2 regions of the Fervidobacterium islandicum genome follow, and region 2 is predicted to be linked to the other one. Evidence: riboswitches for the same ligand, from Rfam matches in the RefSeq annotation. Region 2 holds a riboswitch; the other holds the start of a gene.
What was found. Region 2 has a riboswitch for thiamine pyrophosphate ahead of NA23_RS01245 (thiamine ABC transporter substrate-binding protein). Riboswitches for the same ligand answer to the same signal wherever they lie in the genome.
Positions count from the first base shown of each region.

Region 1: it holds a riboswitch for thiamine pyrophosphate, as region 2 does, so the genes downstream of both, NA23_RS03540 (sulfide-dependent adenosine diphosphate thiazole synthase) here and NA23_RS01245 (thiamine ABC transporter substrate-binding protein) in region 2, are expected to answer to the same signal.

Region 1 is NZ_CP014334.2:751,427-755,541, forward strand. Features, by position in the region: gene NA23_RS03525 (3-oxoacyl-ACP synthase III family protein) at 1-109, opposite strand, end outside; gene NA23_RS03530 (DUF4438 domain-containing protein) at 403-1,287, opposite strand; gene NA23_RS03535 (nitroreductase family protein) at 1,342-1,860, opposite strand; TPP riboswitch at 2,111-2,223, shown strand; gene NA23_RS03540 (sulfide-dependent adenosine diphosphate thiazole synthase) at 2,327-3,145, shown strand; gene thiC (phosphomethylpyrimidine synthase ThiC) at 3,150-4,115, shown strand, end outside.
Region 2 is NZ_CP014334.2:266,862-270,976, forward strand. Features, by position in the region: gene NA23_RS01240 (ABC transporter substrate-binding protein) at 1-477, opposite strand, end outside; gene NA23_RS01245 (thiamine ABC transporter substrate-binding protein) at 631-1,614, opposite strand; TPP riboswitch at 1,705-1,816, opposite strand; gene NA23_RS01250 (polysaccharide deacetylase family protein) at 1,948-2,961, shown strand; gene NA23_RS01255 (MFS transporter) at 2,986-4,115, shown strand, end outside.

The sequences.
Region 1 (4,115 bases), 480 kb from region 2:
CAGAAAAATACGGATCGATAGTGAACATCGTAAGCTTTTCGAACTCAGCATTCGTCATGACTTTCTGCGGAACGTACATGCCTGAAGAAATGATCTTAGCGTACTTCATAACCAAACCTCCTATTCTTAAATAAAAATGTATTCTAACAAATACTTCGTTGAAAGGTGAATCATATGTCATATTTCATGTGAATCACCTTTCACATTATAACACCCGTAGCACGAAAGAACGATATATCGAAATAAGGAGTATTCCGGAAATAAATCGAAAGAGGTGATAATAGAAGTAGTATATTCTAAATATTGTAGTGTTTCTTCCTTATCCTGACTCTCGGAATGGGAAATAAAAATCCCGCCCTCAATGGGCGGGAAGTTGAAGCAACTTACAAATCTAAAGAACTCTCAAATCTCAAGGTAATTTTTTATATTACTATTTTCGTCAATAACGGGAACAATTTTCCCTTCTTTGGAAGTCATTATTATCACCATACCTGGTCCATGACCGGTCTTAAAACAATCTGAATGGACTACGACACCTATCGAAAGTGCTCCGCCTTTGTAGCCTCCAGCTCCATAGCCATTATAGTGGTCTGATATAGCAACTAAATCCCCGATACGCACTTTGTCAAGACCATACTTTTTTATTTCCTCCTTATCGAGCGTATTCATATCGTAGTCGGTTGCTGCAGGATTACCTGCCCCTATACCAGAGCCTGTCAAATGCGCAGGAACTACAGCGGTAACTGGCACGTGGAGTTTTCCTTTCTTGAGCTTTATTGGAATTTTTTCAAACAGGCATGGGTCTATGTTCATAACCTTCACTTCTGGATAATCAAGAAGTTCCAAACCCTGCCCCCACGCTTTTATCTGTATCTTATCACCAATTGCTAACTTTTCCTTTTCAGGGAACCAAATAAGAATGTGATCTATACCTCCATGTTTTCCAATCACGTAGCCTTTCATGCCTTTTGCATCTCCGGATACTACCGTTGCTTCATTTCCTATGCATGCAAGAGCCATGCATGTGGGATTCAAATCTTTGTCTTTGTTCTTTGTGCTAACATCAGGTTCGATGTGATCACCGTGCATTTTGAAAGCGTTATCACCAAGCCCGAAGTTGTAAGTAATGCCTCCAACTCCCGGAAAGTAGAACGAATTACCATCACCATCGACAACAGGCATGCGAACCACAGGATGCGCTACTTCAACCAATATCGAAAGCTGGACAACCTGGTCTTTGTTGGTTTTAAGTATATCCGTTGTTTTCTCTTTTTTTAGTTCACCCATGTCTTCATCTCCCTTCCATCTGTAAGGCTCTTCGAAAAACGATCTATGCAATTTTTACCACTTGCTAATGTGGATTTTCTTTTCATCAACTTCTTCCAAAACGTGTGTGTCTTTTTGCTCGTCAGGATAACCGATACCTATCACGCACAAGACCCTATAACCTTCCGGAATGTGAAGTATTTCTTTAATCTTGGCTTCAACGGAAATACCATCTTGGAAACGTTCGTGTGCGTGACCCCAGCAACTGCCAAGTCCGTTTTCAACGCACAGAAGCTGTATGTATGTGGCCACGATAGAAGCATCTGAAAGCCAGGTAGAACTAGCTTCGTTTGCAGCAACAACGATACATGCAGGTGCTGTTTCAAGAAATGAAAACGCACCCTGCCTTGCTTTTTTAATTTCTTGGATCTTATCTCTATCACTCACAATAACCAGATCAACAGGTCTTGAGTTTCGGCCACTTGGAGCTAACAGGGAGTATTTTGCAATCTCTTTTAATAAATCGAAAGGCACGCTTTCCTGTTTAAATTTCCTTATACTTCTTCTTTTCAAAATCACTTCCCGAAGTTCCATTCTGTTCCCTCCCCTCAAAAAACAAATTGAAAGATTAGTTCGCTATTCAAACTTTCCAATATTTATTATACTACTTGTCTTAAGTTTTTGAACGATAAAAAGAAAGCTGTACACTATGTTGAAATGAGAAACTTTTCGTCAAATATCAAAGGGAACCGCTAAGCCTCAAATTTAAACGTTTTTTGGGATATTTTCCTAAACTTGACAAAACCGATTTCAAATGGTAAGCTCAAGTTAGACAGTTGAATACTATTAGCCCGAGGGGAGCTCCTGAATGCGGGGCTGAGAGGAAGGAGTCAATCCTTCGACCCTTCGAACCTGATCCGGGTAATACCGGCGGAGGGATTGGGCAAAAATGTGAGACAACTTGTATTACAAGCAGAAAATCAAATGTAGAAAGGTCCCTCCGAAGATGAAATTCGGAGGGACTTTTTTTTACACACTAAAAAAGGAGGTTGAACAACTTATGGGGAAAGATCTTACGATTTCAAAGCTCATTGTTGAGAACTTCTTCGAAAAGCTTTCAAACGCCTTGGAAGTTGATGTGGCAATTGCCGGATGTGGTCCTAGTGCTCTCACGCTTTCACTGGAGCTATCTAAGAAGGGCTACAAAGTTGCTATTTTTGAAGCAAAAAACGAGCCTGGTGGAGGTATTTGGGGCGGTGGAATGATGTTCAACGAAGTCGTGCTGGAATCTGAACTGGAAGGTTATCTTAAAGAACTCGGTATAAGGTTCAAAAAATTCGACGAGTTCATCGTTACCGATTCTGTTCATCTTGCTTCAGCCCTGCTCTACCATACAACGCTTGCAGGGACGATGATTTTCAACAACGTGTTTGTCGAGGACTTGGTGATGTACGATAGGAGAGTTTCTGGAGTCGTAATCAACTGGACACCAACTTTAAGGGAAAAGCTACACGTTGATCCAATAAGCATTGTCTCAAAGTTCACGGTCGATGGAACAGGTCACCCAGCCAATCTCGTGAAATTGCTATCAAAACGTGGGATAATTTCATCCATTGGTGGTTCCACCGAAGCTTCCTACAACTTCGGAATAGTCGGATACGAGTTTCCGATGGATGCAGAAAACGGCGAAAGATTTGTTGTTGAAAATACAAGGGAAATCTACCCCGGATTGTACATTGTCGGAATGGCGGCCGTGAGCGTTGGAGCAGGGCCAAGGATGGGACCGATATTCGGAGGAATGATAATGTCCGGTCTAAGGGCTGCCGAACTCATATCCAACGAACTAAGAAAGATGGGAGGGAGCGACGATGAGCGATAGGTTCATGACACAAATGCAGATGGCTCGGAACAATATAGTTTCTGAAGAGATGAGAATCTGCGCGTTGGGTGAAGGAGTACCTGTCGAAGTGATTATGGAAAAGCTGGCAAACGGTCAGGCTGTCATTCCAAAGAACAGATTGCACAACATCAGTAAACCGAAGGTTATCGGTTCTAATTTCTCAGTAAAGGTGAACGCGAACATAGGAACGTCTTTTGGGTACTCGTCTCTCAAGGAAGAACTGGAAAAGTTGAACGTTGCCCTTAGTGCCGGTGCTGATTCAGTTATGGTGCTATCAACTTGGGGTAATCTATCGGAGATGAGGAGAATCATCGTTGAGAACTCACCGGTACCCGTTGGCTCGGTTCCCATTTACGATTCGGCGGTCAAAGCATATGAGGAAGGAAAGAACGTCATCGATTTTTCAGAGAAAGATTTTATAGACATGGTTTATGCTCATGCCAAAGATGGCATAGATTTCATGACCATCCATGTTGGAATCACTAAGGATGTGTTAAAAAAGCTCAAAGACAGTAAGCGGATTCTAAAGATCGTGAGTCGAGGTGGGGCTATTATCGCAGGATGGATGATAAAGAACAATAGGGAGAATCCGTTCTATGAGCATTTCGATGAGATACTTGATATAGCTGCGGAATTCGACATCACGCTGAGCTTAGGCGACGGGATGAGACCAGGCGCTGTGGTTGATGCAACCGACCCTCAGCAGTTGGAAGAGCTCTTTGTCATGAGTCAACTTGTGGATAGGGCAAGGGAAAAAGGTGTCCAAGTGATGTTAGAAGGTCCTGGACATGTACCACTGAACGAGATAGAAACCAACGTGAAGTTGATGAAAAAGATAGGTAAGGGAGCTCCCATATTCTTACTTGGCCCACTTCCGACAGACCGAGGAGTGGGGCATGATCACATAGTGAGCGCAGTTGGAGCCGCCTTCGCTGCTTATCACGGCTGC
Region 2 (4,115 bases):
GAAAGACGTGTACTTTACCTTCTTTCCGCTCTTAATCCATTCTTGCACGATCTTTTCTCCGGTTGCACCTTTCTTAACCCCAAATGTTATCTTTTCCACATTTCCGTCCCATTTTATCTCGCTTCTGACAACTATAGCAAGTCCAGAGGTTATGTACGGCTGTGTGAATTTGAAAGTCTTTTTTCTCTCCTCGGTCATATGTATCCCACCAGCGACAACATCCAACCCTAGCTTTGGAAGGATTGCGTTATCAAGCGCTGCAAATGGCAGGACGTAGAATTCGACCTGTAATCCCAACTCGTCACCAATGGCATGCCAAAGGTCGAATTCGATTCCGGAAAGTTTGTTAGAAACCCAAAAAGCGTAAGGTTCACCAAGCAACAAGCCCACCTTAAGAAACTGACAAAAAGCAAGAGATGTTAAAAGTGTAATTATCAGAAAAACCAACACTTTGAAAGCGAATTTTGTTAGCATCATACACTCGCCTCCATATACGGTGTCTCTTAATCACCCTCTACATTTTAGACTCCGTAAAAGTTCTTTTCGTTCGACTTCGCATAAGCCCATTGAACGAAAAAAACTCTGGAGGATGATACCTCCAGAGGCTTTTGTGGTTCGTTCGTACGCTTGTTATCCGATAACAGTTTTTTCCCACTTCTTAAGTATCTCGTCTAATCTGTCGTTGATTTTTGGATCGAGTTTCAATATCTTCTTTATAGTCGGTACGTATTTGAATACGTCTGGCAGTTCGATATTGATAACAGGGAGCATCCACTGGTTCAGCGGGACTTCTTTTTGGAAGTCCGGTGTGAGCATGAATTCTATGAACGCACGGGCAAGAGCTAAGTTTTTAGCTCCTTTGACGATTGCTGCGTATTCTTCAAGTACGTAAGCTCCTTCTTCGAAAATGACAGGCATGTACTTTATTGAACCATACTTGTACATGCTGTAAGCACCGTCCGTCGCGTAGCTGACTATCATATCCGCTTCGCCGGTCTCAAGCATCTTAAATGCTGCGCTCCAGCCACTTGTGAACGTGAGCACGTTGCTTTTTACCTCTTTCCAGAAGTCCATTGCCCCGTCTTCACCGAGAGCAGCGATGGTCCACATCAAGAAGGTTAAACCTGTGCTCGATGTCCTTGGATCGATGAGCACAAATTTACCTTTATACTCTGGTTTCAGGAGGTCTTTAAACGATTTTGGAGGGTTCTTTATCTTCTCAACGTTGTAAATCATCGCTAAAGCACCATAGTCGTAAACCGTTCCGTAATCATTCACAAAACCCTTGTAAACAAGGTTCTTTGAGTTATTAGCACGGTATTTCTCGAGTAAACCTTCTTTTATTGCCTTTTGAAGCTGTTGAGGGTTCAATCCAATGACTACATCGGCTTTTGGCGAACCTTTTTCAGCTATCATCCTTGCCAACACATCACCCATCGAACCGAAGCTTACAACTTTGACTTTGCATTTGTACATCCTTTCAAATTTTGGAACGACCACTTTTGCAATTCCTCCAGCAAAGCTGTCCGATGTGTAAATAACAAGTTCAGCAGAGAATATGAAAACCGTCGTCAGAAGTAAAAGCGCTACCATCAGTTTTGTAAACCTTGCCATGCTAATCCCTCCTCCACGAAGACTTTGAAAATAAAAAACCCCTCCGCTTATTTGCTTTACGCTAAGCGGAGGGATGATTAAATGAGTGTCTTTTATCATTGCCCTGGTCCCTCCGCCGGTATTACCCGGATCAGGTTCGAAGGGTCGGGAACTTGACGTTCCCCTCTCAGCCCCGCATTCAGGAGCTCCCCTCCAGGAAATGTGGTTTTCAAGTTTATTGTAACACGAGCTTAAGCCGCTGTCAATGAAACTTAATTCCCGATGTGATTATTTTCTTGCTATAATTAATGAAGATGAGAAAAAGAAGTCTGATATATAAGGGAGAAAGAATGTATGAAGAATAAAAGCTTTCGGATTTGCATTGCTATCCTATCAACTGTCGTTATACTTTTTATCGTCTTTTCAAATTTCACTTCTTGTAAGCCAAAAAGTGTGCAAAACGAAAAAGAGATGCTTCAGTTAAATGATGCAAGAGAAGAGAAATCTGGAATATTGTTGGAAAAGTCAGTTGCTTCTGCTCATAGCGATTCGAAGTTGTTTAAGCCCGTAATTGAGTCGTCAACGACTATAACGACTGCGTACGCTTCCGATGATGAAACGACAACCGAAATGGCTACTTCTGATGTTGTGAATGATTCATACGATTTTGGTGTGTTGTGCAATTTGAATGATAAACCAACCACTGCAATTCAGACCACAAAGTTTGCTTCAAGTTCAAAATGGGAACTTGGTAAACTGTACATGAAACTACCATCAGAAGAGCCTAAATTACTGTTGACAATTGACGATGGCCCTGGAAATTACACAGGTGAGATCCTTGATTATTTAAAGGAGAACAACATAAAGGCGATATTTTTCGTCTCGGGAGATACGGTCAAAAGCTATCCTAACATCGTGAAAAGGCAGTACGAGGAAGGGCACGAAATCGGCACTCATACGTATTGTCACAGAAGTTACTATAAGTTAGAAAAGACAGCAACTATAGATGAGATGAAAGAAACACTTGAACAAGACCTCCAGCGCACGGAAAATAACGTTAGAGATATAGTGCCTGAGATAAAGATAAGGTTCCTCAGAATGCCCGAAGGTTATTACAGGGACTGGGTTGGTGAGATAGCGAAAAAATACGGTTATGTTACATTGAATTGGTCAGCTGCTGGTGATTGGCTTGAAAAACCCGATGAAGAGGTCATAGCGTTCTTTAAATCGCAAATCAGACCTGGGACGATAATTCTGCTCCACGATGGACGAAACAGAGGTAAAAGAGCGCTGAAAATCCTCAAAGAACTCGTCCCATATGCGCTATCAAAGGGATATATGTTTGTTGATCCAAATGAATTCTTTTAGTACGAAGGGAGCGTTTAACTAGGTATGATAAGACACAAAGAACAGATATTCCATAAACTGCATTTACTTTCGTTTGTAATATCTATTCAGGCTTATCTTTACAGTACGTACATAAACTCTGCAGCGGCAAAATTGGGGTTAAGTTTTACGGGAATTGGTTTGATCAACTTCTTTTTGTCCATTGCATATGCTGTTGCAAGCATCACACTGGGGCATCTTGGTACGAAGGTCGGATACAAGAAGATGATATCTATACTATCGGCCTACCTGTTTTTTGTCTCTATAATCGGATTTACTGCAGATTCACCGGGAAGGCTTGTTTTATTTGCGATTCTCCAGGGGGTATTTTTCGGAGCGTTCTTTCCTCAAGTGGAAGGGCTCATAGCAAAATCCGAGCGTTTGTTGAATATAGACCCGCCTTCGATAACTGGCAGATTCACATTATCATGGAGTACGGGGAATATAATCGGTGTGGCGTTTGGTCCGTTCCTTACCGTTAAGGCTCCGCTTGTGATATTCACTATGGGATTGATCGTTTCTAGTCTGACAAGTGTGTTGATTTACATAGATTACAAAAAGCAGAAAGACATTATTATATTTCCTCCATCCAAAAAGCTTCTTGAGCATTCTCAAAACGCCGCAGTTGTTATGAACAAGCAGGCTATGAGAAGACTAAGGCTGGAATACAGGATCATTTTGTTCCTTGGTGGTCTGATTTACACATCCGTTCTGGCAAGCTTTCCTAAATTGATGATGCTTGAAAGGCTAAGGCTCGAAAATGCGGGCTTTTTGACCGTCGGAGCTAATATAGGGGTGTTGCTTACTTTTGTTGTCCTCCAGTCGTGGAAAGGTTGGGTTGGTAACGAACTTGTCTGCGGGTTACTTCTTTCAGTCGCTCCTCTTACTGGGCTGATAGCGTTTTTCGCAAAGACACCGGTGATGTTCTTTATTACTGCACTTTTTGCAGGGCTGAGCTATGCAGTTCCGTACACATTTGCAATTTTCTACGGACTGCTGTCGGAAGAAGAAGACCACGGAAAGCAAGGTGCTTTGCACGAAATGGTCATTGGTCTTTTGTTTGGCATTGGCCCGCTTGTGGGAGGATTATTGTTCGACAAGCTGGGCGGAAACTTGGGATTGTTGGTCTACGCCCT